DNA from 3 places in the Agrobacterium sp. GW821-FHT02D03 genome. Region 2 is predicted to be linked to each of the others. Evidence: riboswitches for the same ligand, from Rfam matches in the RefSeq annotation. Region 2 holds a riboswitch; each other region holds the start of a gene.
The links. Region 2 has a riboswitch for thiamine pyrophosphate ahead of thiC (phosphomethylpyrimidine synthase ThiC). Riboswitches for the same ligand answer to the same signal wherever they lie in the genome.

Region 1: linked by a shared signal. The riboswitch ahead of thiB (thiamine ABC transporter substrate binding subunit) and the one ahead of thiC (phosphomethylpyrimidine synthase ThiC) in region 2 are both predicted to bind thiamine pyrophosphate.
Region 3: linked by a shared signal. The riboswitch ahead of AC07U5_RS17955 (hydroxyethylthiazole kinase) and the one ahead of thiC (phosphomethylpyrimidine synthase ThiC) in region 2 are both predicted to bind thiamine pyrophosphate.

What each region holds. Positions count from the first base shown of each region.
Region 1 covers NZ_JBWKVN010000001.1:395,731-405,878, reverse strand. The annotation lists gene rpsP (30S ribosomal protein S16) at 1-210, opposite strand, end outside; gene AC07U5_RS01845 (chorismate mutase) at 243-560, opposite strand; gene ffh (signal recognition particle protein) at 569-2,137, opposite strand; gene AC07U5_RS01835 (MBL fold metallo-hydrolase) at 2,474-3,547, shown strand; gene AC07U5_RS01830 (M48 family metalloprotease) at 3,591-5,069, opposite strand; gene AC07U5_RS01825 (thiamine ABC transporter ATP-binding protein) at 5,378-6,094, opposite strand; gene thiP (thiamine/thiamine pyrophosphate ABC transporter permease ThiP) at 6,091-7,716, opposite strand; gene thiB (thiamine ABC transporter substrate binding subunit) at 7,736-8,749, opposite strand; TPP riboswitch at 8,788-8,895, opposite strand; gene AC07U5_RS01810 (VOC family protein) at 8,946-9,338, opposite strand; gene AC07U5_RS01805 (ABC-F family ATP-binding cassette domain-containing protein) at 9,403-10,148, opposite strand, start outside.
Region 2 covers NZ_JBWKVN010000001.1:531,935-542,082, forward strand. The annotation lists gene AC07U5_RS02405 (glycosyl hydrolase 2 galactose-binding domain-containing protein) at 1-1,764, opposite strand, end outside; gene AC07U5_RS02410 (DUF1839 family protein) at 1,761-2,747, opposite strand; gene AC07U5_RS02415 (amino acid--[acyl-carrier-protein] ligase) at 2,764-3,675, opposite strand; gene AC07U5_RS02420 (acyl-CoA dehydrogenase family protein) at 3,680-4,861, opposite strand; gene AC07U5_RS02425 (acyl carrier protein) at 4,861-5,112, opposite strand; TPP riboswitch at 5,311-5,422, shown strand; gene thiC (phosphomethylpyrimidine synthase ThiC) at 5,529-7,352, shown strand; gene thiO (glycine oxidase ThiO) at 7,354-8,349, shown strand; gene thiS (sulfur carrier protein ThiS) at 8,318-8,515, shown strand; gene AC07U5_RS02445 (thiazole synthase) at 8,519-9,292, shown strand; gene AC07U5_RS02450 (P1 family peptidase) at 9,800-10,148, shown strand, end outside.
Region 3 covers NZ_JBWKVN010000002.1:985,516-995,663, reverse strand. The annotation lists gene AC07U5_RS17965 (LysR family transcriptional regulator) at 1-710, shown strand, start outside; gene AC07U5_RS17960 (CHASE3 domain-containing protein) at 865-1,533, opposite strand; TPP riboswitch at 1,743-1,845, shown strand; gene AC07U5_RS17955 (hydroxyethylthiazole kinase) at 1,917-2,654, shown strand; gene thiE (thiamine phosphate synthase) at 2,641-3,300, shown strand; gene thiD (bifunctional hydroxymethylpyrimidine kinase/phosphomethylpyrimidine kinase) at 3,297-4,097, shown strand; gene AC07U5_RS17940 (Lrp/AsnC family transcriptional regulator) at 4,111-4,587, opposite strand; gene alr (alanine racemase) at 4,715-5,881, shown strand; gene AC07U5_RS17930 (D-amino acid dehydrogenase) at 5,889-7,145, shown strand; gene AC07U5_RS17925 (GntR family transcriptional regulator) at 7,183-7,893, opposite strand; gene AC07U5_RS17920 (ABC transporter ATP-binding protein) at 8,154-9,233, shown strand; gene AC07U5_RS17915 (ABC transporter substrate-binding protein) at 9,264-10,148, shown strand, end outside.

The DNA of each region.
Region 1 (10,148 bases), 140 kb from region 2:
GGTCGGCTGTGCACCCTTTGCGATCCATTCCTTGACGAGGTCGCCATTGATCTGGATGCGGTCGGCGTTGTCCTTCGGAAGCATCGGGTTCCAGGAACCGACCTTCTCGAGGAAGCGGCCGTCGCGCGGGCTGCGGGCGTCAGCGACAACGATCTGGTAGTACGGGCGCTTCTTGGAACCACCGCGTGCGAGACGAATTTTCAGTGCCATGTGAGTTCTCCTTATAATGGCTTGCCCGCCGGTCAGGCGGTCTTTTCTGTGCCGTTGTGTTCAGCGGCAATTGCTTCATGATGCCGGATGACTTCCTTGATGATGAAGTTCAAGAACTTCTCGGCGAAATCCGGATCCAGATTGGCATCCTTGGCCAGGCGGCGCAGGCGTTCGATCTGGTATTCTTCGCGCGCCGGGTCTGCCGGCGGCAAATCGTAGGTGGCCTTCAACACGCCCACCGCCTTGGTACAGCGGAAGCGTTCGGCCAGCATGTGCACCAGTGCGGCATCGACATTGTCGATGGACTGGCGGTATTCAGCGAGCTTTTCTTTGACGTCTGTCGTGGTCACCGATGGCCTCACTTCTTCTTGCCAAAACCGGGAAGACCCGGAAGACCGCCGAGACCCGGCAGCTTGCTGCCACCGAGACCTGGCAATCCGCCTGGAAGGCCGCCAAGACCCGGAGGCAGAGCGCCCGGCTTGCCAAGACCTGCGGCTTCCGCCTGCTTCTGCAGCGCTTCAAGCTGCTTGGGGTCCATGTTGGCGAGATCAGGCATGCCGCCCATGCCGCCGAGACCCATCTTGCCGGCCAGACCGCCCATCATCTGCTTCATGATGCCGCCCTTGCCCTTGCCGCCCATGGCTTTCATCATGTCGGCCATGCCTCGATGCATCTTGAGCAACTTGTTGATTTCGGCAGCATCCGTGCCGGAACCGGCAGCAATGCGCTTCTTGCGGCTGTGTTTGAGAATATCCGGGTTGGCGCGCTCAGCCTTGGTCATCGACGAGATGATCGCCAGCTGACGGTCGAACATCTTGTCGTTCAAACCGGCAGACGCCATCTTGTCCTTCATGCCGGCCATGCCGGGCATCAGACCCATGATGCCGCCCATGCCGCCCATCTTCTGCATTTGGCGCAGCTGGTCGGCCAGATCGTTGAGGTCGAACTTGCCCTTGGCCATCTTCTCGGCCATGGCGCGGGCTTTTTCCGCATCGATATTTTCCGCGGCCTTTTCGACCAGCGAAACGATATCGCCCATGCCGAGAATGCGGTCTGCGATACGGCGTGGATGAAACTCATCCAGTTCGTTCATCCGCTCGCCGGTACCGATGAGCTTGATCGGCTTGCCGGTAACGGCACGCATGGAAAGCGCTGCACCGCCGCGGCCATCGCCGTCCATACGGGTCAGAACGAGGCCGGTGATGCCGACACGTTCATCGAAATTGCGCGCCAGATTGACGGCGTCCTGACCGGTCAGGCTGTCGGCAACCAGCAGGATTTCGTGCGGATTGGCCTTCTTCTTGATATCGGCCATTTCCAGCATCAACGGCTCGTCGATGTGGGTACGACCGGCGGTATCGAGGATCACGACATCATGGCCGCCAAGCTTGGCCGCCTGGACCGCGCGCGAGGCGATATCGGTCGGCGACTGGCCGGCAACGATCGGCAGCGTGTCGATGCCGGTCTGCACGCCGAGCTGGCGCAGCTGTTCCTGGGCGGCGGGGCGGCGCGTGTCGAGAGATGCCATCAGCACCTTCTTCTTCTCGCGATCCGTCAGACGCTTGGCAATCTTGCCGGTGGTGGTGGTCTTACCCGAACCCTGCAGACCCACCATCATGATGACGACGGGTGCCGGCGCATGCAGATCGACCGAAACACCTTCCGAACCCAGCATTTCGACTAGCTCGTCATGGACGATCTTGACGACCATCTGGCCGGGCTTGATGGATTTCAGGACAGAAGCGCCAACCGCCTTTTCACGCACCTTTTCGGTGAAGGTACGAACGACTTCCAGCGCCACGTCCGCTTCCAGAAGCGCACGGCGAACCTCACGCAGCGCTGCGGAAACATCGGCTTCCGAAAGCGAGCCACGGCCGGTCAGTCCATTCAAAATGGAGCCAAGGCGGTCCTGGAGGTTTTCAAACATCGTTTCATCCTTCTTCGTTTCGGTTTCCCGAAACGTCGGTGCTTTTGCCGGCAAAAACAAGACGCCCGGAAATGGGCAAAGCCAAAAAGCACCCGAGGGCGCGTCGCGCTGTCGGGTGTTGACCTCCGGGATCTCTTTATACCTTGACGGGTCCCGGTCGGTGGCTTGGAGTCTTGAAACTGCCAGCTGATGCGGCGGGATAAACAGGAAATGCGCGCCAAAGTCAAGGCAAGTCCGCAGTTTTGGCCGAAGCGCCGTCAATTTGTCGACTTCGAGGCGCTTCTTCTACGGGTCAGACGCTTGTTGTTTACCGGTGCACTTCCTATAGCTAATATTATGAACCGTCGAAACTTCTTTCGCCTCTCCGCCATTGGTGGCCTGCTGCTTGCAAGCGGCGGCATTTTTGCCAGCCGTTCCTATGCCAGCGCTTATTATAAGGGCCCTGCCTCCGATCATTTTGACGGCACGCGGTTCTTCAATCCCAATGGGGAGCAGCCGAATGGTTTTAGCGACCTGATGAAATGGCGCTTCAACGGCCAGAGAGCTCAGTGGCCGGAGAACTATCCAAGCCCCTATCCGACCGCGAAACCAGACGCCCGCGTCGAAGGAAAAGATCTGCGCGTCACCTTTGTTGGCCACGCCTCGTTCCTCATTCAGACGGCGGGGCTGAATATTCTGGTCGATCCGGTCTGGTCGGAGCGCACAAGTCCGTTCAGCTTTGTGGGACCAAAGCGCGTCAATCCGCCCGGCATCCGCTTCGAGGACCTGCCGCCGATCGATCTCGTTCTCGTCACCCATAACCACTACGACCATCTCGATCTCGAAACGCTGCATCGGCTGCATGTCGAGCACAAGCCGCTTTTCGTCACGCCGCTTGGCAATGACGCGATCATCCGCACCAAGGTGCAGGCTGCGAAGATTTCGGTCGGAGACTGGGGCGATGCGATTGCCGTCAGCCCCGACGTCAAAGTCCATTTCGAGCCCTGCCACCACTGGTCGGCACGCGGGTTGAACGACAGGCGCATGGCGCTCTGGGCCGCCTTCGTCATCGAGACGCCCGGCGGCAAGATCTACCATATCGGCGACACCGGCTTTCACAGTGGGCTGAACTACCACGCTGCCGCCAAGAAACATGGCAGCTTCCGCCTCGCCAACCTGCCCTTCGGCGCCTATGAGCCGCGCTGGTTCATGAAGGGCCAGCACCAAAATCCGGCGGAGGCGGTGGAAGGCATGAAGATTTGCAACGCCGCTTATGCCTGCGGCCACCATTGGGGCACGGTGCAACTGACCGATGAAGCGATCGACGCACCGATCATCGCGCTCGAAGCGGCCCTGAAGGATCAAAACGTCGCGCGTGAAAACTTTCGCCCGATGCGTCCTGGCGAAGTGTTCGACGTTCCGATGGTTTGAACGGAAGTGGGTAAATGAGGGGCGTTGTCGGACAGCGCCCTGCTTATTCCGAAATGATCTTGACCCGCTGCCCCGGCTCGATCGCGGCGGTGGTGCTCAGCGCATTTAAGACGCGGAAGAGTTCCAGCTTGCGATCGGTGCCCATCATCCGTGCGGCAAGCGAAGCGACCGTTTCGCCCGGCTTAACGGTAACGACGCGCACGCGAAGCGGCTTCAGCGCGGAGATTTCCGCAGGCGTCATCTTGCGGAAGCTGGAGCGCAGGAGGTTCGCGACCGTCTCCAACTGCGCGCTGCCCTTCGGCACGGCGGTGAGGAAACGGAAAATCTGATCGCCGACACGAATGACGGTGACATCGAAATCCCACTTGTCGGCGCTGGCGCGCGCCGTTGCAGCCGGCAGGCCGTTCACCTGTATTTCCCGCACCGTGTCCGGCAACAGGCCGGCCACCCAGCCGCTGGTCAGGTAGTTGGGCAGGCTGGTCTGCTTCGGATCGGCAACGCCATCGAAGCGGATTGCCATATCACCGGGGCCGGTTGCCAGAACCGCCTCGACCTTGTTGTCGATCTGGAACCCTTCCGGCACATCGAAACGAATGCCGAGATTTCCATGCAAGAAGGTGTTGCCACGGACATAACCCTCCTGCGGGCTGTCGCCATAAAGCAGCCCATCGATGCCGGTGAGGAACCAGTCGCGGCCCTTGTCGCCGACTTGGCCTTCCTGGCCGAAGGCACGCGCATGGCGCTTGGCCAGTTCGATACGCTGCGGCGTATTCGGGTGGCTCGATAGAAAGTCGAGGCTCTGATCGCTATCGGGATCGGCCGAGGTAAAGCGCGCATAGGCCGCCATGGAATCGAGGAAGCGTGGCGAGGCGTAAGGATCGTAGCCCGCCTCACCCAGCATCCGCACGCCGATTACGTCCGCCTGCAATTCCTGCTGGCGCGAAAAGGCCGCAAGACGAAGCTTGCCGCGCGCGAGCGCCTGTTTTCCGGCGAGATCGCTGGACAAAACCTCCGCCACGACGCGGCTGGCAATCACTTCCGCTTCTTCGCGGCGTTGACGCTCGATGCCGTGATTGGCTGTGACGTGGCCCATTTCGTGCGACAGTACCGCCGCCACTTCCGAGGCATCGTTGGCAAGCGCCAGAAGACCGCGCGTCACATAGAGATAGCCGCCTGGCAGCGCGAAAGCGTTGATGGCCGGTGAGTTCAGAATGGTGATACGATAGGACTGCTGCGGATTTTCCGACACCGCCGTCAGCGCGCCGGTGATGCGGGCAACCAGACGCTCGGTCTTCTCGTCGTGATATTCGCCGCCATAGCTCGCGACGATGCGCGGATGCTCACGCGCACCCATCTGTGCGCGCGGATCGTTCTTCTGCACCTCTTCCACCGTCTGCGGATTGTCGGAAGGCTTCAGCGAGGACTGATAGGCAGGGCTGAACAGCGACTGGCATGAAGACAGCATCAATGCCGCAGCCCCGAGGCTTATGATGCCTCGCCGCGATATCGACCGCTTTTCCATATCGTGACCGGAGCGGCCATTTACGGCCTTCACACGCGTCATCATCCTGCCAGTCCGCTCCAAACGTTCCTGATCATCCGTTATATGCAGACCAGAATATCAGCTTAAACCCCACAGGCACCAGAATGCCTGAACATCCAAAACGATCCCAAAAACGATCTATGCTGCGGAAAGACCCTGACAAAAGACGTTCTCTATATATGTCTCAAATAGTTGAGCCTGATTGGCAAGTGCAAAAAATACGCACCTTCACTGTCTATTTGCAGGATTGACATTGCGCCGCGTCCAAATTGTGGCACGGTCCCGCACTACTTCTGGAGGAAGGCTCCGACCTCGGGAATGTCTGTGGCGGAAAAGAAGGCCTCCGTCGCACCCTGAAACAGGATCTTGCCATCCGACAGAAACACCACCGCGTCTGCAAGACGGCGAATGTCGTCCGGGTGATGGGAGACGAGGAGAACCGTGTTGCCGTTTTCCGATTGCAGCTCTTTCAACAGCCCCGCCATTCCGGCGCGCAAGCCGGGATCAAGCGCTGCAAAGGGTTCGTCCAACAGCATGACGGCGCGCTGACGAACCAGTGCGCGCGCAAGTGCTGCACGCTGGCGTTCACCACCGGACATGCTGGAGGGCAGCCGCTTTTCGAAATGTGCAAGCCCGACCCGTTCAAGAGCTGACGCAATTTTTGCCTTGTCGTCCTGTGTCAGGCGGAGCGACGGGCTGATCCCGAGGCCGATATTTGTGGCGATATCGAGATGGGCGAAGAGGTTGTTGTCCTGGAAGATCAGCGAGATCGGCCTTGCCGCCGGATCGCGTCCACCCATGTCGTCAGACCCGATCAGCACGCGACCACCTGTCGGCCTTTCAAAACCTGCGACGAGGTTGAGAAGCGTCGACTTGCCCGAACCGGAAGGACCAACAACCGCGGTCACCTTCGCTTCCTTGACGGACGTGTCGAAGAAGAAGTGCTGCTGTCCAAGCTGCAGCGAGACCTGTTCCAGCGTAACCTTTGCCCGATCGCTTTTCATGCTGCTGCTTTCGCTCTCTCGGATTGGCGCGACACGCCACCTGCTGCAAGGATGAGGCAAATGACGCCGAGGATGAAGGCATAGCCCGCCGCATCATTGGTGCGGTAGCTGCCCATATTACTGTAGACGAGCCACGGCAAGGTGACGAAGCGTTCCGAGCCGAAGAGAGCAACTGCTCCGAGATCGCCAAGCGACAGTGCCATGGCAAAGGAAAAGGCCATGGCGAAGGCTCTCCACAGGACGGGAAGATCGATCAGGCGAAAGCGGGAAAAGCCCGTGAGCCCGAGGCTGGCAACCAGTCTGCCGGTTCTTGCCTGATGAGTGGCAAAGGCGGGTTCGAGAACGCGCATGGCAAAGGGCAAGGCCATCAGCATGTTGATGAGCGCCACGAGGAATGGCGCGAAGACGGACACATCACCAAAGGGGCGCAACAGCAGAAACCAGCCACTGCCCAGCACGACGGGTGGCACCAGAAGCACCATCGAAGCGCCGCCGCCCAAAGTCGCCGCAAGAAGCCTTGCACCCCACGCCGGTGCATTGTTGTCCGCAACCACCTGGCGCGCCCGGATGAGCGCCACGGAGACGAGAACAGAGAGCGTGGCCGAGAAAAGCGCGATCGACAGACTGGTGATGGCCGCACGTCGAAATATCTCGGCGCTCAAAAGACGCCACAGATCGGCAGTCAATCCGTAGGCCGCGACGGCAACGAGGGGCAACCCGACCAGCAGCATCGCAAGAACAATGACAAGCCCATCCCAAAGACGCGCCAATGGGCGAGCGGCATCGAAACGACGAACCCTCTCGCCCTGCGTCTGACCCTCCGCTTCCACGCCCGGCAGAAACGAGAGCAGCACCAGAAGCAGGCCGGTCATCACAATCTGCATCAGCGACAGGGCAATGGCACGTGGCGGATCGAAATCGAAGCGGAGCGCCTGATAGATCGCGACCTCGATGGTCGTCGCAGCCGGACCGCCGCCCAGCAGCAGGACAAGCGTGAAGCTCGTGGCGCAGAGCATGAAGATCAGGCCCGCCACACCCGGCACGAGCCTCCGTACCACCGGCCATTCGATGAAGAGGAACGTGGAGAGGGAATTCATACCGAGCACGGCACTCATGCGCCAATATTCGCCGGGCATTCTTTCCAGCCCCGCCAGGAAGAAGCGCACGGCAAGCGGCAGGTTGAAGAAGACATGGGCAATGAGAATGCCGGATAGGCCATAGATGCTGAAAGGCTGTTCCACGCCCGCAGAGAGAAGTGCTGCATTGAGCAGCCCTTGCCTGCCCCAGATGGCAATCAGCCCAAGCGCGCCGACGATCACCGGCAGACCCATCGGCACCGCCATCAAACGGATAATCCAGACACGGCCAGGAAAATCCCGCTGGCGTGCCAGCGCCAGTGCGACCGGTAGGCCGAGCGTCACCGAAAGGACGGTGGAGAGTATCGCCTGCCAGAGCGTGAAGCGGAGAATGCGCAGCGTGTAGGTATCGAAGAGGGCGTTCGACGCCGCCTGTGTATCGAAGGAAAGCAGCGCTGCGACCGCAAGCCCGATGAAGAGCAACACGGCGGTGAAGGCCGCCATGCCACTGATCAGGAACCGTCTTCTGTCGCTGCGCGCAATCACGGGCGGGGTCCGCGTGAGATTACTTCACGCTCATCGCGGTCAGCCACTCATCAATCCAGGCCTTGCGGTTCTTCGCCACCTCTTCCGGCGACATCAGGAACGTCTTTGTCGGCTGGACCAGCTTGTTGAAGGCATCCGGCAGCGGCTGCGACGTGGTGGTGACCGGCATCATCCAGTTGTTTTCCGGAATGGCATCCTGGAAGCCAGGCGTCAGGATGAAGGAAAGGAACGTCTTGCCAAGCTCCTTCTCCGGTGCGTTCTTCAACAGACCGGCGACTTCGATCTGAATGTAATGGCCTTCCTCGAAGCTTGCGGCCTGATAGCGCTCGCTGTGTTCGGCCACCATGTGATAGGCGGGCGACGTGGTATACGAAAGCACCATCGGCACTTCGCCCTTGGTGAAGAGGCCGTAGGACTCCGACCAGCCCGGCGTAACCGTCAGCACGCGATCCTTGAGCTTTGCCCAGGCTTCCGGCGCCTTGTCGCCATAGACCGACTTGACCCAGAGCAGCAGGCCAAGACCCGGCGTCGACGTCCGCGGATCCTGAATGGCGATCTTCTGCGACGGGTCGCCCTCGACCAGTTCCTTCAGGCTTTTTGGCGGGTTCTTCAGCGTCTGGGTGTCATAGACGACGGCAAAGTGGCCGTAATCATAGGGAACGAAGACATCGTCCTTGAAGCCGCCCGGCACCTTTGCCGCGGAGGCGTCGATGCCCGATGCTTCGAAGAGCCCGGTTTCCTTGGCTTCGGCAATGAGGTTGGTATCGAGGCCGACCACGACATCCGCCTTGGAGCTGGCACCTTCCAGCTTCAGGCGATTGAGCAGCGCCACACCATCGGCAACGCCGACGAAATTGACGGTGCAATCACAGGTCTTCTCGAACGCCGCCTTCACCTTGGGACCGGGACCCCATTCGGAAACGAAGCTTTCATAGGTGTAGACGGTGAGAACCTTTTTATCTTGCGCAGCACCAAGGCTCGGCAGGAGGAAGGATGCGGCGACGAGGCCGGACAGCAGAAAACGACGATACATCAGACACCTTCTCGAATGGGTTACGGGAATAGGCGTCTGGATGGAAGCCGTCTAATCCCTCCGCCGGTGTTAACCGGATCAGGTTCTTCGGGTTGGCCAAAGCCTCTCAGCCTTGTCTTTTCGACAAAGCACCCCGTTAGAGCGAGAAAAGATGTAATGACACAATCGGTTATTGGCAAGACGTGACGCCGCGCGCCTATGCCTGCTCCGTCATGTAAACCAGTTCCCAGACATGGCCATCGGGGTCCTGAAAGCTTGCGGCATACATGAAGCCGTGATCCTGCACCGGCTTCCACTCTCGCCCACCGCAAGACAGCGCTGTCTTCAGCATGCTGTCGATCTCCTCGCGGCTGGACGCCGAAAGGCAGGTCAGCACCTCCGTGCCGCGATTGGCATCGGCGATCTCGCCATTGATGAAATCGCGGAAGCGTTCTTCCTGAAGCAGCATGACGAAGATGTTCTTTTCGACGATCATGCACAGCGTTCGCTCATCGGAATATTCCGGATTGAAGCTGAAGCCGAGCGCGGTGAAGAAGGCTTTCGATGTCTCGATATTCTTCACCGGCAGATTGACGAAGATCATGCGCATGGTGGGGCTCCTCCGTTTTGGATAGAGAACCGCATATTTCACGACCTGTCAAAGATGGTTTGGACTAGCCTTCCATCTCTTCGCGCAGCATCTCAAGCTCAAGCCATTCTTCCTCCATGGCCTCCAGCTTCTCGCGAAGCTTCGCCATTTCGTCTGCCAGCTTGTTGAAAGCAGCCGGGTCCTTGGCGAAGAGCTGCGGATCGGCCATGCGCTCTTCGCGCTTGGCGATCTCGTCCTGCAGCTTTTCCATTTCTTTCGGCAGGTTTTCCAGCGCAAACTTCTGCTTGAAGGAGAGTTTGCCCTTGGCCTTGGAAGGCTCGGCACTGGTCGCTGCGCTTGCAGAGGCCTTCGCCTTTTCCTGCTTTTCGGAACGCTTCTTGTCTTCGGCCGCGCCCTTGCGCTGCGCCATCATGTCGGAATAGCCGCCAGCATATTCGATCCAGCGGCCATCCGGCGCATCCGGGTTGGCGGGCGCGATGGTCGACGTGACCGTGCGATCGAGGAAGTCACGGTCATGGCTGACGAGAATGACGGTGCCGGAAAAGCCAGCGACGATTTCCTGAAGCAGATCCAGGGTCTCGATATCGAGATCGTTCGTCGGCTCATCAAGGATGAGAAGGTTGGTCGGTCTTGCCAGGATTCGCGCCAGAATGAGACGCGCGCGCTCACCACCAGACAGATTGCGGATCGGCGTGCGGGCCTGTTCCGGCTGGAACAGAAAGTCCTTCATATAGCCGGTCACATGCTTCTGCTCGCCATTGACCAGCAGGCTCTCGCCCCGGCCATCGGTCAGGTAATGCGCCAGCGTAT
Region 2 (10,148 bases):
GCCGTTGCGCCGCCATTCGCCATAGGTCGTTTCCATCACCTCGGCAACTGCGGCACGCGAAAGGTCGAGATAGCGCTCGCCATCCTCGCGCCGTGTCCGCGACGGGTCGAGACCATAGAGGATATTCAGATAATGATCGCGCACATCCTCGAAATCCCAGGAGGCGCCGCGATCGCGCGGCACGCGGGATTTCCACACCGGATGATGAACGGCGGGAACGGGCAGGTGCCGATCAAGCGTCTTCTGCTGCGGCACATTGGCGAAGGCGAGGCACTCGCCGGCAAAGCGCACATCGGCGCGCCGGGCATCGTCCAGCGGGCGGCAATAGGCGCCCACGCCGTAGTAGTGGCCGACCTTCTCGTCGGTGAAGAAGGGCTGCGCGCCGCCGAAGGGTGAGTTCGGGACATAGGCGATGTCGGAGCGACGCGCTTTGATGAAGCGCGGCAATATCTCCTCGGTCAGCGGACCTTTCCAGAAGCTCTCGCCGAGGCCCAGCATCGCGCCCTGCTGGTACATTTCGCTGCCCCCGCAGATGACGGTCAGCGAGGGAGAGAGCGCCGCATTCGCCAGAAGGTCCGCCGTTTCCTTCTCGATATGGGCGACAAAGCCTTCATCTTTCGCCGGGTAATCGAAATTGGCGAGCATCATGTCCTGCCAGACCATCAGGCCGAGTTCATCGCAAAGGCTAAAAAAGTCTCTGGTCTCATAGGCCATGGTTCCGCCAATGCGGATCATGTTCATGCCCGCCTCTGCGGCAAGGTGCAGCCAGGGTGCGTAATCCTCTTTGGCGCCGGGAAGCCGGACGATATCGGCGTTGGACCAGACGGCACCCCGGCAGAAGATGGCGACGCCATTGATCGTCAGACCAAAGCCTTTCCCATCCGCACCGTGATCGATCTCGATGCGGCGGAAGCCGGTTTTGCCCAGCGTGTGCGTCTTGCCGTCGATGCGAAGGTGAACCTCGTGCAGCGTCGGCGTGCCACGGGTGGCGGGCCACCAGGGCTCTATGGCCGGAAGCCGCAGCTCGGCTGAGAAGAGAGCGTCTGAAACGGACTCAAGCGTCTGCCAGCGACCCCCACAACCGATCTCGATAACGGACGAGGACCGCGCTTCAACGCTGACACGGAGGATGCCAACGCCATCTTCTGTCAATTCGGTGGCGAAGGAGGTGAGGTCGAAATCCGCGTCGCCGTCACGCACCAGCCGGATCGGTCGCCATGGTCCTGCGGCGTGGATCTCCGGGCACCAGCCGGGCATGTAGCCCAACGCCGTCGTGCGGATCAGCCGAAGCGCCTGCGTCGACATCATCTGCGGACGCCAGCGGGCGCGGGGGCCGGTCTTTTCCAGATGGGGTTTCAGGGCGCGAAAGCAGATCGCCAGCTCATCCGTGCCGGAAAGCGTGACGCCAACCTCAAGCGCCTCGAACATGCTAGATGCGTGCGCGATAGGCTCGTCGTTCAGATAGATGTCGGCGATGGTCGCAAGGCCATCGAAATGCAGCGTCGCGCTTTGCAGGGCAGCGGTTTCGAGCGTCAGTCGGTACCAGGCATCGAGATGGTTGAGCGGTTGTGGGTCGAAGCGGTCGAAGCTACCAGCCTTCTCCAGCGCCTCGGCGACGGTGCCGGGAACCGGTGCTGCAAGGCTTTCCGAATTTGCCGGGATGTCGGATGGGCGCTCATAGGCACTGGCTTGCGTCAATGTCAGCGTCCAACCCTCCGTCAGCCACTGGCCGGAGAGGGCGTCATGTCGAAAGCTCGCGCTCACGCGGCCTCGCTGGCGGTGTCGAGATGGGAATTGAGCTTCGCCATCAGCGCGTCCCAGGCGTCAGCCGCGGGATTAAGAGCGGTGGCGAGCGGCTCGAATTTGCGACGCGCCACGGCGCGTGCCAGCTGGAACTGCACCGTCTTTGCCACTTCGGCGATCTTCAGCGCCTCGGCGGCTGCGTCATCGAAAGCCTGTGGTCCGGCAAGCCATTGCAGGTGGCTGGCGGCGAGTTCGAAATTGGCGCCGAGCTGGCGTAGTGTGTTGAAGGCGTATTTGTGGAAGAAGCCGAAGGGCCGGTCGGCAACCTTTTCCACCTGTGCCGGGAAGACCTGCGAGAATGCCCGGATGGGATTGTCCGCCGGTCGTCTGGAAAAATGCTGAACCAGCAGGCGCTTTGCAACTGCGCGGCGGCGTTCTTCGGGGACTGGCTTTTCCGGAAACTTGGCGAATTCCGCATAGGGCAGGAAGGGCGGTTCGCCCTCTTTCAAGTGGTGCTGGAACACGCCGGCATAGTCTTCGCCTTCCAGCGCGAAGTAGCCGGCATTGTGGAAATAGTCGAGCTTGAGACTGGCGCGATCGATGCGGTTGATGGCAATCGTCGTCTTGCCGTGATCGTTTCGGTAGCCGACCCCATGGGTATCCGGCAGGTAGAAGCTGTCCACCTCGATCAGGGAAATGCGGCCGCGCTTCAGCTGCGTTTCGATATGGGTTTCGACATCGTCGAAGATCGCAAGCTCGGTCGAGCGGATGCCATAGAGCGCTTCGAGGTCTTCGAGCGGCATCTTGAAGAAGGTGAAGTGGTCGCCCTCGAAGTCCTGCGTCAGGGTAAAGCCGAACATGGCTTCGGGCGGCAGGCCGCACGAGGCCACAAGCTCGATCCACAAATCGACAAAGCAATTGGTTTCCGGCCACATCCTGTCGGATGCGTGGAGCAGGTGAGGGACATGGCTCTCAGGGCTCAGGGCCGCAAAAATTGCCGTCATGCGTACCTCTTAGGCCTCAGTTCCAAAGCGTGTCGCGAACCGACTGCGGCCATTGATCGACATCCAGCCCGTGCTTGGCAAGGAGGGCGAGCGCCAGTCGCTCCAGGCCGAAGCCGACGCAGGCGGTGTGGGCGACAGAGCCGTCTGCGAGATTGAGACCCCATTTCGCGCCGAAGGCATCCTGGTGGTAGTTGAAGCTCATGCAGGCGGTCAGGTTGGCCGTCGACGTGACCGGGATCAGCAGTTCGAACTTCAGGTTCTGGTCGCGCTGGTTGTTGGCCAGCATACGGCCTGCGCGTCCGAAGAAGGGATCGTTGGCGATATCGAGCTTCACGTCGAGGCCGATGCCTTCCATCATTGCCACGCCGCGATCCATCCACAGCTGGCGGAAATCGGTGACGTCGCTTTCGGTGCCCATGCGGACATATTCGCGCATGCGGAAGAGCTGCTGGCGCGCCGGGTCCTTGGAAGGCTCATGGCGGAAGCAGTAGGACTGGATGTCGTAGAGACCGCCGCCATCGGGCAGATTGCCGCGCTTGGCGATGGTCGGATAGAGCGGATAGCAGGCGGCCGGTGTGAGCACGATATCGGTGATCTTCTGGTCTTTTGCCCAGTCGTCGCCGCCCTCATCCATTGTCTTCAACAGGTTGACGTGGTCGAGCTCGCAGCCGCAGAAGGAATGGACGGTACCGGCGAGCTGCGGGAAGCTCTTCATGTAGCCGCTTTTTTCGAAATAGGCGCGGTTGATGCCGGGTGGAAAGCGGATCGCTTCGGCCTTATCGCCGGCACCCACTTTGCTGACCAGGCTTTCGAGGCCGGTGATCACGTCTTCGAACTGACCGCTTCGGCCATAGAGCCCGTCGACGCCGGTATCGATGAGCAAACCCTTGTCGAAGAGCCTGTCGAGGAAAGATGTTTGTGCGTCCATGGTCCTACCTCAGAAGGCTCGTATCCTGCTTTTGAACCAGCAGGAGATTGGCGGAATTGCTCAGGATTCTGTCATTAGAAATCATCAGCCGGGCAGAATGCGCGTCACGCAGATGGCGGCCAAGGCTATAGGGCGTGCCGTTCTTGTAGCCCATGATGCCGCAGATCAGCATGGCATGGTCGATGATTTCCAGAATGGTCTCGGACGAGCAGATCTTGACGTTGTTCATGGCAATGGCAAAGCCCATCGACATCAGCTTGTCCGGGTCGGCTCTGGTCTCGTCATAGGCCTTGATGCCGGCAATCACGTTGGACTTGACGATCTGCAGCTTGTTCGACACTTCGGCCAGTCGCAGTGCGCCGGGCGGTGCTGATCCTGGCGATTTGCGGGCGGCGGCGCGTACGAAGCTTTGCGCCCGCGCTACCGCGTCGGACGCGATGCCGTACCACACGCCGCTCCACAGAAGATGCGAGGTGGCGAGCATGGATTGCGCTGCAATTTCGGCAAAAGGCTTGGGGAAAATCTGTTCGGCCGGCGCCTCGCCCTTGAACAGGAAACCGTCGGAGCAGGTGCCGCGCATGCCAAGCGTATCCCAGACATGGGTGCGCTCCAGGCTATACTGGTCCTTCAAAAACACCGTCATCACCTGATCGGAGGGAGCGGCATCCTTGTTGCTGCGCGAGGTGATGAGAATGGCATCGGCTTCGCTGCCATAGGAAATGACGGTCGCGTCCTTTTCCAGGCGGCAGATGTCACCATCCACTTCGATGGCGCAGATGGAATTGCGAAGATTGCCGCCAATGCCGCCTTCGGTGGTGGCGGAGGCCAGCAGCAATTGTTCGTTTGCCAGGCGGCGCATGAAGGCGCTGTGCCATTGGCTTTCTTCGCCGTGCTCCACCAGGCTCGAGGCCTTGATGTGGTGCATGGCGTAGATCATTGCGGTGGCCGAACAGGCCTGGCCGAGAATGGAGCAGATATCGGCAAGCTCCAGCATGGTGGCGCCTTCGCCGCCCATGTGAACCGGAACCTGGATGCCGAGCAGCTTTTCCTCGCGAAGCGCGTCGACGGCCTCTTTCGGGAAGCGGCCTTCGGTATCCACCGCATCGGCATGTTTTGCGGCAATTGCCGCCACCCGCGCCGCCCGGGCGCTCAGTGCTTCACGGTGAGGCGCGACGGCGAGGTTCATCAGGCAGCCTCTTTCCCGTCGAGAATGGCTTTGACCGTGGTTTCGATGGCGGCGATGCTGGCAAAGGATTTGCGGTTCAGCATGCTGTCGGGAAACTCGATGTCGAAGGCCTCTTCCAGGCCCAGCATCAGCTGCACGGAGGCGAAGGAGGACAGGCCCGCGGCATAAAGATCGGCATCGTCGGCAAGCGTGTCGACGGAAACGGGAAGCTGACCGAATTTTGCCAGCACGTCACGGATAGTAGAATTCATCCCAAGTATCTCCCTTTAACTGGAGGCATTATCGCGTAACTTCTGAGTTACATTTAAAAACATAACATTGTCATAAGTGGTGCGGTTAATTTCCGGTGACATTGCTTGGCGCCCAACGCAATTGTGGTTTCACCACCGCCCTCTTTTGGCGCAACCAGCTGCCAGCTTGACAATCGGCGCCATGAGGTTTTTGATTGCGGCATTCACCAGGGGGGTCCCGGCAAGGGGCTGAGATACTGCTAGAGCGCGCAGTGACCCGTTGAACCTGATCCAGTTCATACTGGCGTAGGGACGGTGCAAACGCGGGCATTCTGGCAGAACCGGCTTAACGCCGGGGAACCGTCATCTTTCCTATCCCGCGCTTTTCGTCTTCATGCTCGAACTGGGTCTCCACTGTTTTGCTTTGGAGCCTCACGATGAACATTGCCGCTAAAAATCTTACCCCAACCGTTACCACCGGTCCGTTGCCCGCCTCCACCAAGGTGCACAAGCCGGGCGTTCTTCACCCGCATATCCGCGTGCCGATGCGCGAAATTGCGGTCCATCCCACCGCCGGCGAGCCGCCGGTGACCGTCTATGATGCCTCCGGTCCCTATACCGATCCGACACATCTTGTGAACATCGATGCCGGTCTGCCGCGTCATCGCCAGGAATGGGTTCTGGCGCGTGGCGATGTCGAAGCCTATGAGGGCCGGCATGTGAAGCCGGAAGACAATGGCTTTGCCACCGGCGAGCGACTGACGCCGGAATTTCCCGTGCGCAACCAGCCGCTGCGCGCCAAGGCGGGCAAAGCCGTCACCCAGCTGGCCTATGCGCGGGCGGGCATCATCACGCCGGAGATGGAGTATATCGCCATCCGCGAAAACCTCGGACGCGAGGCGGCGCAGGAGAAGCTTGTGCGCGATGGCGAAAGCTTCGGCGCGCATATTCCAGATCATGTGACGCCGGAATTCGTCCGCCAGGAAGTGGCTTCTGGTCGCGCCATCATCCCCTCCAACATCAACCATCCGGAAGCCGAGCCGATGATCATCGGGCGGAATTTTCTGGTGAAGATCAACGCCAATATCGGCAATTCCGCCGTCACCTCCTCCATGGCGGAAGAGGTGGAGAAGATGGTCTGGGCCACGCGCTGGGGTGCCGATACGGTGATGGATCTCTCCACCGGGCGCAACATTCACAATATCCGCGAATGGATCATCCGCAATTCGCCGGTGCCGATCGGCACGGTGCCGCTTTACCAGGCGCTGGAGAAGGTCAACGGCATTGCCGAGGATCTGACCTGGGAGGTGTTTCGCGATACGCTGATCGAGCAGGCCGAGCAGGGCGTGGATTATTTCACCATCCATGCCGGCGTCCGCCTGCATTACATTCCGTTGACCGTCAATCGCGTCACCGGCATCGTCTCGCGCGGCGGGTCGATCATGGCCAAGTGGTGTCTGCATCACCACAAGGAAAGCTTCCTCTACGAGCATTTCGACGAGATCTGCGACATTTGTCGCGCCTACGACGTGTCGTTTTCACTGGGGGATGGCCTGCGCCCGGGCTCGATTGCCGACGCCAACGATGCCGCGCAATTTGCCGAGCTGGAGACGCTGGGCGAGTTGACGCAGATCGCCTGGGCCAAGGATTGCCAGGTGATGATCGAAGGCCCCGGCCATGTGCCGATGCACAAGATCAAGGAAAACATGGACAAGCAGTTGAAGACCTGCGGCGAGGCGCCCTTCTACACGCTTGGACCGCTGACGACCGATATCGCACCCGGTTACGACCACATCACGTCGGGCATCGGTGCGGCGATGATCGGCTGGTTCGGCACGGCGATGCTCTGCTATGTCACGCCGAAGGAGCATCTGGGCCTGCCCGATCGCAACGACGTGAAGGTCGGGGTCATCACCTACAAGATCGCGGCGCACGCCGCCGATCTCGCCAAGGGGCATCCGGCGGCGCAGTTGCGGGACGATGCGTTGTCTCGCGCCCGCTTCGAATTCCGTTGGGAAGACCAGTTCAACCTGTCGCTCGATCCGGAAACGGCACGCTCCTATCACGATGAGACGCTGCCGAAGGAAGCGCACAAGGTCGCGCATTTCTGCTCCATGTGCGGGCCGAAATTCTGCTCCATGCGCATTTCCCATGATATCCGCGCCGAAGCCCAGAAGGAGGGGCTGGAGGCGATGGCGGAAAAATTCCGTCAGGGTGGCGATCTCTACATGCCGCTGGAAAAGCCCGTGGCCGGTGAATGAGATGCGCATCCTGATCAAAGGCGCAGGCGTTGCCGGTCTGACGGCTGCTCTTGAGCTGACGCGGCGCGGATGTGCGGTGACGGTGTTCGATACCGCGCCGCAGATCGGCCACGGCGCATCCTGGTTTGCCGGCGGCATGCTGGCGCCCTGGTGCGAAAGGGAGAGCGCCGAGCAGGCGGTGCTCGATCTCGGCCAAACTGCACTCGACTGGTGGGAGGAGGCCGCACCCGGCCTCGTCACACGCCATGGCACCCTGGTGGTCGCACCCGCACGGGACAAGGCGGAACTCACCCGCTTTGCCTCCCGCACCAGCGGCTACCGGCTGGTGGATGAGGATGAGATTGCAGCACTCGAGCCGGACCTTGCCGGGCGTTTTCGCCATGGGCTGTTCTTCGAGGGCGAGGGCCATCTTGACCCGAGACTGGCGATGGCGGCGCTGCACCAGCGTCTTGTGGCAAGCGGCGTCGCCTTCCATCTGGGCGGAGGGCCACCCGATGAAGGCGGCTTCGATCGCATCGTCGATTGCACCGGCCATGCGCGGGTCGGATCGCTCTCAGGACTTCGGGGCGTGCGCGGTGAAATGCTCTATCTCGCCACGCATGAGGTTTCGCTGTCGCGCCCGGTACGGCTCCTCCATCCGCGCATTCCGCTCTACATCGTCCCGCGTGAGCCGGGGCGCTTCATGGTGGGCGCGACGATGATCGAGACGGAGGAGGCGGGGCCGATTTCTGCCCGCTCGATGATGGAGTTCCTGAACGCCGCTTACGCGCTGCATCCGTCCTTTGGCGAGGCGCAGATCATCGAAACCGGAACCGGCATCAGGCCTGCCTTTCCTGACAATCTTCCGCGCATCGTTGAGGATGGCAAGAGGCTCTCAATCAATGGCGCGCACCGGCACGGCTTCCTGCTTTCGCCAGCCATGGCGCGGCAGGCTGCCGACATTTTAGACCACAAGGAGGTATCCCATGCGGATTCACGTCAACGGCGAAGTGCATGATCTTTCCGCCACCACGCTGTCTGAACTGCTCTCGGCGCTCGATTACGAGGGCGACTGGCTAGCCACAGCCGTCAATGGCGATCTCGTGCATGCGCAGGATCGCCCGCAGTTTCACTTAAAGGATTCCGACCGGATCGAAATCCTTTCCCCGATGCAGGGAGGATGAACCATGTTTCGATTGTATGATCGCGATGTCAGCTCACGGCTGCTGCTGGGTACTGCGCGCTATCCGTCGCCCGCCGTTCTGGCGGATGCCGTTCGCGCCAGCAGGACCGACATTCTGACCATTTCGCTGCGGCGTGAAACGGCAGGCGGCAAAAAGGGCGGGCAGTTCTTCGAGATGATCCGCGAACTCGACCGCCTCATCCTGCCCAATACGGCGGGCTGCCATACCGCCAAGGAAGCGGTGCTGACGGCAAAGATGGCGAGGGAGGTGTTCAAGACCAACTGGATCAAGCTGGAGGTGATCGGCCATCACGACACACTCCAGCCGGATGTCTTCGCGCTGGTGGAGGCGGCGCGAATTCTCGCAGACGAGGGTTTCGAGGTTTTCCCCTATACGACCGACGATCTGGTGGTCGCGGAAAGACTGATCGATGCGGGCTGCAAGGTGCTGATGCCCTGGTGCGCACCGATCGGCAGCGCCATGGGGCCCCTGAACCTCGCCGCGCTCAAATCCATGCGGGCGCATTTTCCCGATGTGCCGATGATCGTCGACGCCGGCCTTGGCCGCCCCTCGCATGCGGCAACGGTGATGGAGCTTGGCTATGATGCAGTGCTGCTCAACACGGCCGTCGCCGGTGCCGGCAACCCGGTGATCATGGCGGGCGCCTTTGCGAAAGCCGTGACGGCAGGGCGTGAGGCCTATCTTTCCGGCATGCTCGAGCCCCGCGACATGGCGGTGCCGTCGACGCCGGTGATCGGGACGGCGGTGTTTTCGTGAGGCTATTTTTAGGGTGAGCGCATTCCCCGTCCTCCCGGACTTGATCCACTGCTGTCCGGTTTGAATGTCTGGTCTGGATTTGCCGCCCCCCCTCTGCCCTGCCGGGCATCTCCCCCTCAAGGGGGGAGATCGGCCAGGGGCTATCTTCGCATGTCCTATCTCCCCCTCAAGGGGCGAGACGGTGCAACGGTTCGATCTCCCCCCTTGAGGGGGAGATGTCCGGCAGGACAGAGGGGGGTGCGGTCCGTCTCGCCGGACACTGAAAGAGCCGAAGAGTGGTGACGGCGGGGATATCCTCCTTCCCTCATTCCTGTGCTTGTCACAGGAATCTAGCAGTCGCGCGTCTGCGCGACGAGAAAGGCCCTTTCAAACCAAAGACTTGGTCTGACTGGATTCCTGTGACAAGCACAGGAATGAGGGTGGGTGAGGCTGACCCCCGGCAACAGTGACTATCCTGCAATTGACAACACATCCTCACAGCGGGATACCGGCACGACAACAAAAGGAATGCCGCCCTTGCATAATCTGCTGACCGATATTGACGGTGTTGCGGTGGGCCATGCCACCGATCTTACGCTCGGCTCCGGCGTGACGGCCATCGTTTTCGATGAACCGGCGATTGCCTCCGGCTCGGTTCTGGGTGGCGCGCCGGGTGGGCGCGATACGGCGCTTCTTGATCCATCCATGACGGTGGAGGCGGTGGATGCCTTTGTGCTTTCCGGCGGATCGGCCTTTGGGCTCGATGCAGCGGGTGGGGTGCAGGCGGGGTTGCGCCAAGCCGGGCGCGGTTTTCCGGTGGGCAATACCCGCGTGCCGATCGTGCCGCAGGCGATCCTGATGGATCTCTTGAATGGCG
Region 3 (10,148 bases), on a different contig from region 2:
GACATATCGAAACGGCAGCAGGCCGCGCGATGGAGATCACGGCGGTGCCAGAACTTGCGGCAAGCCTTGCACCCCTGGCGCTCGCGCGACTGCCGGAGCCGCTCTTTCCGAATGAGGTGCATATTCGCAGTACAAGCTGCGAGAACGTCATCGCCGCGGTGCTGGCCCGTACTGCCGATATTGGTTTGGTCACCCTGCCGGTCGATCAGGCCGGGCTGGAAACGCACTGGATCGGCGAGGTTTCTCACGTCGCCGTTCTAAGGCACGACGATCCGCTTGTTCATGCCGGACTTCTCACCTCAAAGCACCTTGCCGGCCGAAGCGTCATCGCACCCGCGCGCCCTCATCCGCTACGCGTCGAACTGGAACAAGCCATGGGTGCCGAAAGCGTCGAGACCGGCGGCATCCTCAACAGCAATTCCGCCCATACGTCCATCGCCATGGCACGGGCGGGCCTGGGAATTGCGATCGTGGAATCCACGTCCATCCGAGCGCTTCCCATCAAAGACATCGCCGTGCTGCCTCTTTCTTTCCACATACCGTTCCGATGGGAGGTCGTCACAGCGCCGGGTCATTCGCTTCGCACGAACGTGCTTCAACTTATCGACGCGTTGGAGCAAGCAGCCATCGCCTTGCCGGACTTCCGCAAGCTGGACGCTACTACACAGCACCGGCTCGAAAAATTGGAACCGGCCGTCGAAGAAGCATGAGGCATCGGTTCGAAAAGGGAGACGCGTTCTTTGTAAGTCGAATAGGAGCGCTTCGCGATCTTTCAGATGTGCTCTTGCGCTTTACGGTCCTGTTGTTCGCATGTCGTCGTCGGAACACCGCTGCGCAGTTCTGCTTAGACCATGCTTTGGCGGCTCATGACCGGATCAGACGATACCGGCGAGCTAGGTACATCTCGACGCCAGCACGTGTGAGGAACGAAGCCAGGCCCACGATGATCGCCACAACCCTGATGCGGAATTCATCGGCCTCGACCTCGGCGTGCCGGGTGTCCAGCAATGTATGCTCGGTGACGGTGATCTCGCCGATGATATCGCGGATGCGGTCCATCGTTCCGACAGCCATGTAGCCAATTTCGTTCGTGCGGGCGGCATCGGCACCGACGTCATCATAGAGCGATATTGAGTGCTTCAGCTCTTCAAGTTTCTTCTCGATCAATGCGTCGAGCGCTTTGACGCGGGCAACCTGCCCGGAATTGTCCGATATCCTGGTCATCAAATCGTTCTGAAGCAGGTGAAGGCGCTCCATCGCCTTCTCATACGGCGCGAGATAGCGCTTGTCGCCGCTGACGAGATAGCCCCTCTGTCCCGTTTCGGCATCATCAAGCGCGATCAAGACGTCCTTGGTGGTATCGATCGCTTCATAGGTATGGACCACCATATCGTAGTGGTCGCTTAAAAGGTCATGCGTCCATGAGGTGGCAAGGATACCGGCAGCCAGGACGACCCCGACCGGTATCGATCGCAGCAGTGTCGGGAATGTCAGATACTTGTGGCGCAGCGACGTCAAAGACCAGTCAGACATTTACGGGATCATCCAAGCAAGCGCAGTTCAACGTCGTTATATCCGTCCGACGGCAAAAGCGCGAACAGGTTGGCATACACCGTGCCAGGCAGTTCAACGCAACAACAATCAGGAAGTTCAAAGCCGTTCGCCGAATTCGATTGCAGCCATGTGACTTGAACTGGTCTGTCAAACGCCTTGACACGAGGTTCTATTTCTCATTTAGAGTCAGGCATTCCGAGGGGAGCATCGAACGATGCTGAGATGGTGGTGAGCCGGACCCTTGAACCTGATCCGGTTCATACCGGCGTAGGAACGGAACAGTCGCCGTCAGGCACAGCTTTCTTTTCCATGCGTCATGCTTATCCGGGTCCGCAAACCGCGTGTCTGGAGATGAACGGCTGATGGCAAGCTTTCCCACCGCAGAAAAAGCGGCAGACCTTCTGGCTCTCGTGCGGGAGCGACGACCGCGTGTCCACTGCCTGATGAATACGGTGGTGCAGAAGTTTACCGCTGACGGCATCACCGCAATCGGCGGCATTCCCTCAATGACATCGTCGGAAGAGGAAATCGAAAGCTTCGTGACGAAGACGGATGCGCTGACGATCAACCTCGGGACGCTGGACGAAGCGCGCCGCAAGGTCATCCGCATCGCCGTCGCTATTGCCAATCGCCAGGGCAAACCCTGGATCGTTGATCCGGTCCATTGCGACTACTCCCCTTCACGGCTAGAATTCGCCCATGAATTGAGCCGGCTGCACCCCTCGATCACACGTGGGAACGCGGCAGAAATGGCGGTTATCGGCGACGTCGGTGGTGCATTGCGCATTCAGACGGGAGCGGTGGATCGCTTGAGTAATGTCGACCGCAAGGTCCGGATCGTCAACGGCCATGCCCTGATGGCAAAGGTGACGGGAACCGGATGCCTTTCCGGCGGTATCATTGCCGCCTTCATGGCCGTCGAGCCGGATGCGATGCTGGCTGCAGCATCGGCTCTGACTGTTACCGGCGTTTCCGCAGAGATCGCGGCCAGACATGCCAGCGGGCCAGGATCGTTCGAAGTCGCCTTTCTGGACGCCCTCTTCAACCTGAAGAGCGAAGACATACTCTCCCATGCGAGGATCGAACATGACGAAGATTGATTACCGGCTGAATGCCATTGTCGACGCCTCTCTCAGCGATATCGCGCCGCTTGCCGAGCTTGCAGCTCTGGCAGCACATAACGGTGCAACGATCATCCAATATCGCGACAAGACGGCCTCCACATGCCAGATGATCGACCAGGCGAGAACCATCGTTGAAGCCCTTAAGGGCACCGGCGTGCCGCTGGTGATCAACGACCGGGTCGATGTCGCGATGGCAACCGGCGCGGATGGCGTGCATCTCGGCGCGGACGATATGGACGGGGACACGGCAAGGCGGCTTCTCGGCCCAGATGCAATCATTGGGCTCACCGTCAAATCCATGGCTGATGCCCGACACGTCGCGCAAGCGCCGGCCGATTATGCCTGCATTGGCGGGGTGTTCGAAACCACCTCCAAGGTCAATCCGGATACGCCTGTGGGCCTTGCAGGGCTAAAGCAAATCAGGACATACCTGCGCAATGAGCGACCTGACCTGCCGGTTGGCGCGATTGCCGGCATCACGCTGGAGCGCGTTCCTGACGTGATTGCAGCAGGTGCCAATGGGGTGGCGCTGATCTCCGCCCTATTCCGCACGGACGATATAGCAACGACAGCCAAGGCGTTTCGCAATGCCGTGGATGACGCGATAGGAGCACGCCCATGACCGCCATTGCGTTGACCATCGCCGGTTCCGATAGTGGCGGCGGTGCCGGCATCCAGGCCGACCTCAAGACATTCTCCGCTCTTGGTGTCTATGGTGCGAGCGTCATCACCGCCATCACCGCACAGAACACCAAGGGCGTGACCGCGGTTGAAGATATTTCCGCCACGATCATTGCTGCGCAGATGGATGCGGTGTTTTCCGACCTCGATATCAAGGCGATCAAGATCGGCATGGTCTCGCGTATCGACACGATACGAACGATCGCCGAGAGACTGCGCAGCCAGCCCCAACCGGTCATCCTTGATCCGGTGATGGTAGCGACCTCCGGTGACAGGCTGCTTCAGGAGGAAGCAATCGAAACGCTTCGAAGCGAATTGCTGCCACAGGCAACGCTTGCCACGCCGAACCTTCCTGAGGCGGCACTGCTGACCGGAACCGGCATCGCCACCGATCGTGCCGCGATGCTGAAACAGGCCGAGATGATCCTGGCGCTTGGTGCGAAGGCTGTGCTGATCAAGGGCGGCCACGGTACCGGATCAAAGAGCGCCGATCTTCTGATGGACGGCGAGACAATTCAAGAATTTTCCATGCCGCGCATCGAGACGAAGAACGACCATGGCACCGGCTGCACGCTTGCGGCAGCGATTGCGGCCCATTTGGCGCTCGGCCTACCGCTGACGGATGCCGTCGGCCTGTCCAAGGACTATCTCCAGGGTGCACTGGCCGCAGGCCGCGACCTGAAGGTCGGTCATGGTCACGGGCCGGTTCATCATTTTTACCGCTGGTGGGCGCCCTGAGGAGCCTTGCCGATCAAGATTTGCGCTCCGTCGCACGCGGCTTGGGGGCGGCGAGCGCATTGCGGATGGCGAAGCTCGAATGGATGCGTGAGACGCCCGGAAGCTTGGAGAGAATATCCTTGTGGACCCGCTCGAAATCGCCCGCCGTTTCCACTTCGACGCGGAGAAAATAATCCGAGCCGCCGGTCATGAGATAGCATTCTCGCACCTCCGGATAGCGTCGCACGGCATTTTCAAAGCGATTGAGAAAATCCTCCGTCTGCCGGTCGAGGGTGATCTGGACGATGACCGAAATCACCTCTCCACCGGCAGCACTTCCGGTGATGGCCGTATAGCCGCGAATGACGCCTTCCCTCTCCAGAATATCCACGCGACGCAAACAAGCGGACGGCGATAACCCCACCTCAGCGGCAAGCTTGGCATTGCTGATGCGGGCATTCAGCCGAAGCAGGCGGATGATATGACGATCGGTAGCGTCGAGAGCAGACATGATTTCATTCCGATTGATCGCATGAAATTGCAAGAAAAACGAATTTATCGAATTTTCTTCGCCTTACCCTGCTTAAATTCAAGGATCATTGCAATACTCTGTTGCCAAAAGAACAAGGGGAACGACAATGGACATGACCCTCCAGCAGCAGAAAGCTCAAGGTGGCGCAAGCGGCTATCTGACGATCGATCTTGCAGCCCTTCGTGACAACTATCTGACGCTTGCCTCCAAGGCGCCGCATGCGCTGACAAGTGCCGTGGTGAAGGCAGATGCCTATGGTCTTGGTGCCGATATCGTCGCGCCCGTCCTCTACGATGCGGGATGCCGGCACTTCTTTGTCGCTCATATTGATGAGGCGCTGTCTCTTCGTCTGCACATCGCGCCCGATGCGAAAATCTTCGTTCTCAATGGCCTCCAGCCCGGAAACGAAACCTCCTGCTCTGCGCTGAATATCATTCCGGTGCTCAACTCGCTGGAGCAGGTCGCCCAATGGTCGGCGCAAGCCGCCGTCCTTGGCAAGACTCTGCCCGCTGCCCTGCAAGTCGACACTGGCATGTCGCGGCTAGGACTGGCGCCTTACGAGGTGGAAAGGCTGTTGGCGACACCAGCCATGCTCAAAGGCATCGATCTTGCCTGCATCATGAGCCATCTCGCCTGCGCCGACGAGCCGGATCATGAGGCCAATGCGCTGCAGCTTAACGTTATGCGCAAAACCACCGAGCAGTTTCCCGGTGTGCCGGTCTGCTTTGCCAATTCCGGCGGCATCTTTCTCGGCACGGACTACCATAACGCCCTGATGCGACCGGGTATCGCGCTTTATGGGGGCGCGCCATCGGCAGTTCATCCCAATCCGATGAAGCCGGTCGTCGGCTTGAGCGTTGCCGTGGTTCAAACTCGTACAGTGCCGGCTGAAAGCTTCGTCGGCTACGGTGCCTCGCTGCGCACCAAAGCCGATACCCGTCTGGCAACGATTGCCGCAGGCTACGCCGATGGGCTGCCGCGCGCGCTGAGCAGCCGAGGTGCCGCTTATTTCAACGGCGTTCGGCTTCCTATTGCCGGGCGCGTTTCGATGGACAGCATCACGCTCGATATCTCCGCCCTTCCCGAAGGCACGCTCACCCACGGCAGCCTCGTCGAAATCATCGGCCCGAACCAGCCGCTCGAGGCAATTGCCGAGGATGCAGTCACGATCGCCTATGAAATACTGACGCGGCTGGGCCAGCGCTATCGCCGTCGCTATATTTATCCGGAAAAGCAGGCTGCCGCTTCTTCCACTATTGCTCGAAACCTGTGAGGCCAGCATGAACATTACCATTCTTGGAGCCGGCGTCATTGGCGTCACCTCAGCCTGGTACCTCGCCAAGGCCGGACATTCCGTGACCGTGATCGACCGCCAGCCGGCAGCGGCACTGGAAACCAGCTTCGCCAATGCCGGCGAAGTATCGCCGGGCTATTCCTCGCCCTGGGCAGCACCCGGCATTCCGATGAAGGCGCTGAAGTGGCTCTTCATGGAGCACGCGCCGCTGATCATTCGCCCCACCGCAGATCCCGCTGCCTGGCGCTGGATGATCCAGATGCTGAGCAACTGCACGGCTGCGCGCTACAACGTCAACAAGAGCCGCATGGTACGTATCGCCGAGTATAGCCGCGACTGCCTGATGGCGCTTCGTGACGAGACCGGCATTCAGTACGATCAGCGCATGCAGGGGACGCTGGAAGTCTTCCGCACCCAGAAGCAGTTCGATGGTATCGGCAAGGACGTCGAGGTTCTCAAAGCCGGTGGCGTGCCTTACGAGATTCTTGATCGTAACGCCTGCGTTGCAGTAGAGCCGGGTCTTTCCTCCGCGCGGGACAAGATCGTCGGTGGCCTGCGGCTGCCGGGCGATGAGACGGGCGACTGCTTCATGTTCACCTCGGAGCTGGTGAAACTGGCGGAGCAGGCTGGCGTCAAGTTCATCTACGACACCGGCATCATGCGCCCTATCGTCGAAGGCAACCGCCTCAAGGCCGTTGAGACGAGCAAGGGCCTGATCGAAGCGGATGTTTTTGTTGGCGCGCTTGGTAGCTACACGCCGCATTTTCTCAAGCATCTCGGTCTCGACCTGCCGGTTTATCCGGTCAAGGGCTACTCGATCACCGTGCCGATCGTCGATGCGGCCAAGGCGCCGATCTCCACGGTCATGGATGAGGCGCACAAGGTGGCGATTACCCGCCTCGGCGACCGCATCCGCGTGGGCGGCATGGCGGAAATTGCCGGCTTCAACAAGGATCTGCCCGCCAAACGCCAGGCGACCTTGAGACATTCGGTGGAAGACCTGTTCGGTGGTGCCGGTGATCAATCCCAGGCGAAATTCTGGTGCGGACTGCGGCCGATGACGCCGGATGGCACGCCGGTGATTGGCGCGACGCGCTACGCGAACCTTTACCTGAACACCGGACACGGAACGCTCGGCTGGACTATGGCCTGTGGCTCGGCGCGGGTGTTGGCGGATCTGGTGTCGGGCAACAAGCCGGACATCGATACCGCCGACCTCGGAATCAGCCGCTACGCGGCATAACACAACGGCCGTGCGGCGCTTGCGCGCACGGCTTTTGTTACAGCGCCAGCGCTTCCTTCAGCGCCAGGCCTTCCTTCACACGCAGATCGAGATCGGCCTCGATGTGATCGATGTGATGCATCATCAGCCGATGGGCCTTTTCTCCATCGCGAGCTTCCAGCGCGTCGAGAATGGCAGAGTGATCGCCATGGCCGCAGCTTGAAATGCCGGATCGGCCATAAAGGGCGATGACAAGCGAGGAGCGGGCGACGAGTTCGCCCATGAATTTTTCGAGAATGGCGTTGCCGGCATGTGAGGCCAGGAGCAGGTGAAAATCGCCTGAAGCCTTGATCTCCGCTCGACGGGCAGAAGGCCCCCTCTCATGCTGGTATCGCGTTTCCTCTTGCAGATGGGCGCGCAGGCTGGCGATGCCTTCGGGTGTGATCCGTTCCACCGCTGCGGCAACGATGCCCTGTTCTATGAGGCGACGAGATGCAAAGACCTGACGGGCTTCATCCGGCGATGGATTGGATACGAAAGCGCCCCTATTTCGCTCCGTCCTCACCAGTCCCTCAAAGCTCAGCATCTGCAAGGCAGCGCGTACGACCGTACGGCTGACATCGAAGAGCGCGCCGACTTCGGCCTCTGATAACTTCGTTCCCGGTGTGAGACGGCGATCTGCGATCGCATCGCGCAAGGTATCGCGAATTGCTTGCGCGCGATCCCCCGGCGCGTTGTCCATGTCGGGTTCGAGTTGCGAAAGTGTCATTGCTTTTTCCCGATTTATTTTCTTACTATCGCGAAAGTCGCGACGTGGAAACATCAAAGCGGCCATCGCTCCCGCAAAATTGCATACAATCCTGCCCGCTATTGAAAACAATAGCTGCTTTTTTGTGCATGCAAGTGGCAGAGGCTGATCAAAGTCGCGCCAGCTAAAATAAAAGCGCTGCCGTTTCAATCGGTTAGACACGTAAGCCTGAAATTGGCACGGCTTATGCAAGTTCATCTGCAACAAGCAGGGGATCATGCATGAGCAAAGCTGCCGAGATAGACATCGCCGCCGTTACCAAGGTCTATGGAAGCACCACGGCCGTTCACGCCATTAGCCTGAAAATACCGGCGGGCAGCTACTGCTGTCTGTTGGGTCCGTCCGGCTGCGGCAAGACCTCGACACTGCGCATGATCGCAGGCCATGAAACCATTTCCAGCGGCGATGTTCGGCTCGGCAATACGGTCGTCACCGATCTGCCGCCGGCCCAGCGCGGCACGGCGATGATGTTTCAATCCTATGCGCTTTTCCCGCATCTCGATCTCGTCGACAATGTCGCCTTCAGCCTCAAGATGAAGGGCGCGGACAAGGAGACCCGGCGGGCTAAAGCGCTCGAAATGCTGAAGCTGATGCAGCTTGAGCCCTATGCGACCCGCCGTCCTGCCCAGCTTTCAGGCGGCCAGCAGCAGCGCGTCGCCCTTGCCCGCGCGCTCATCACCGACCCGGAAGCGCTGCTTTTGGACGAGCCGCTCTCCGCACTCGATCCCTTCCTCAAGATCCGCATGCGTGCAGAGCTGAAAAAGCTCCAGACCTCGCTCGGCATTACCTTCGTGCATGTGACCCACAGCCAGGAAGAGGCCATGGCGCTGGCCGATATCATTGTTGTCATGAATGACGGACGCATCGAGCAGGCCGCCGCACCCCGCGAGGTGTTCGAGCGCCCCGCAACGGCTTTCGTAGCGCGCTTCATGGGCGATCACAACGTCATCTCGGGTCGCCTGAAAGAGGTTGACGGTGAGATGGTGACGCTGGAAGTGGCAGGCGGCGGCATCTTCAAGGCCAGCGGCAAGACACCGCCGGATGATGCGGTCGATATTGCCGTGCGCACCGACCGTGTGCGCATCGGCGAAGGGGCGCCTGGCCTTGGTTTCACCGGCATCGTCTCCAACGTCGAGTACCGCGGCGCCAGCGTCAAACTTGCCGTCAACGGTGCCGGCATCGACGATTTCAACGTGATTTTGACCGACGCGGTCTTCTTCGAAAATCCCATCAAGGTTGGCGATGCCATACCTCTTTCCTGGAATGCGGACGATGCCATCGTGCTCGGACGGGTAGAATAACGACCATAAAACAACCAGAGGAGAACTGAAATGACCGATTCCAACAAGACGAAAAAGGGCCTGACCCGCCGCGGTCTCCTGAAGGCGGGCGCTGCCGCCACGGGTGCTGCCGTCGGCTCCGGCCTGATCACCGGCTTCCCCACTATCTGGGCGCAGAACCCGATCACGCTGCGCCAGTTCGGCACGGGCGTGTCCAACATCAATGCGATTGCCGAAAAGTGCAAGGCGGACCTCGGCATCACGCTTGAAATGACGGCAACGGATTCGGATGCAGCCGCACAGCGCGCCGTCACCCAGCCGAACTCTTACGACATCGCAGACATCGAATACTGGATCCTGAAGAAGGTCTATCCGGCCGGTGTGATCCAGCCGATGGAAATCAAGAAGCTGAAATATTACGACAAGATCGTGCCGCTGTTCAAAACCGGCAAGCTGACGCCGGACAGCGTGATTGCCCAGGGCACGGCACCCCACACGGTGGGTTATGTCGAAAAGCCCGGCGACAAGAAGTTTGCCAAGAGCGAGACCGAATACTTCACCATGGTTCCGACGATCTACAATGCCGATACGCTCGGCATTCGCCCGGATCTCGTCGGCCGTGAGATCACCACCTGGGCCGATATCATGGACCCGAAGTTCAAGGGCAAGACCTCCATCCTGAACATTCCATCAATCGGCATCATGGATGCTGCGATGATCATGGAAGCCATGGGCAACATCAAATATGCCGACAAGGGCAATATGACGAAGGCCGAAATCGACAAGACCATCGATTTCCTCATCAAGGCCAAGAAGGACGGCCAGTTCCGCGCTTTCTGGAAAAGCTTCGACGAGAGCGTCAACCTCATGGCGTCGGGCGAAGTCGTCATCCAGTCCATGTGGTCGCCAGCGGTTGCCGCCGTTCGCTCCAAGGGC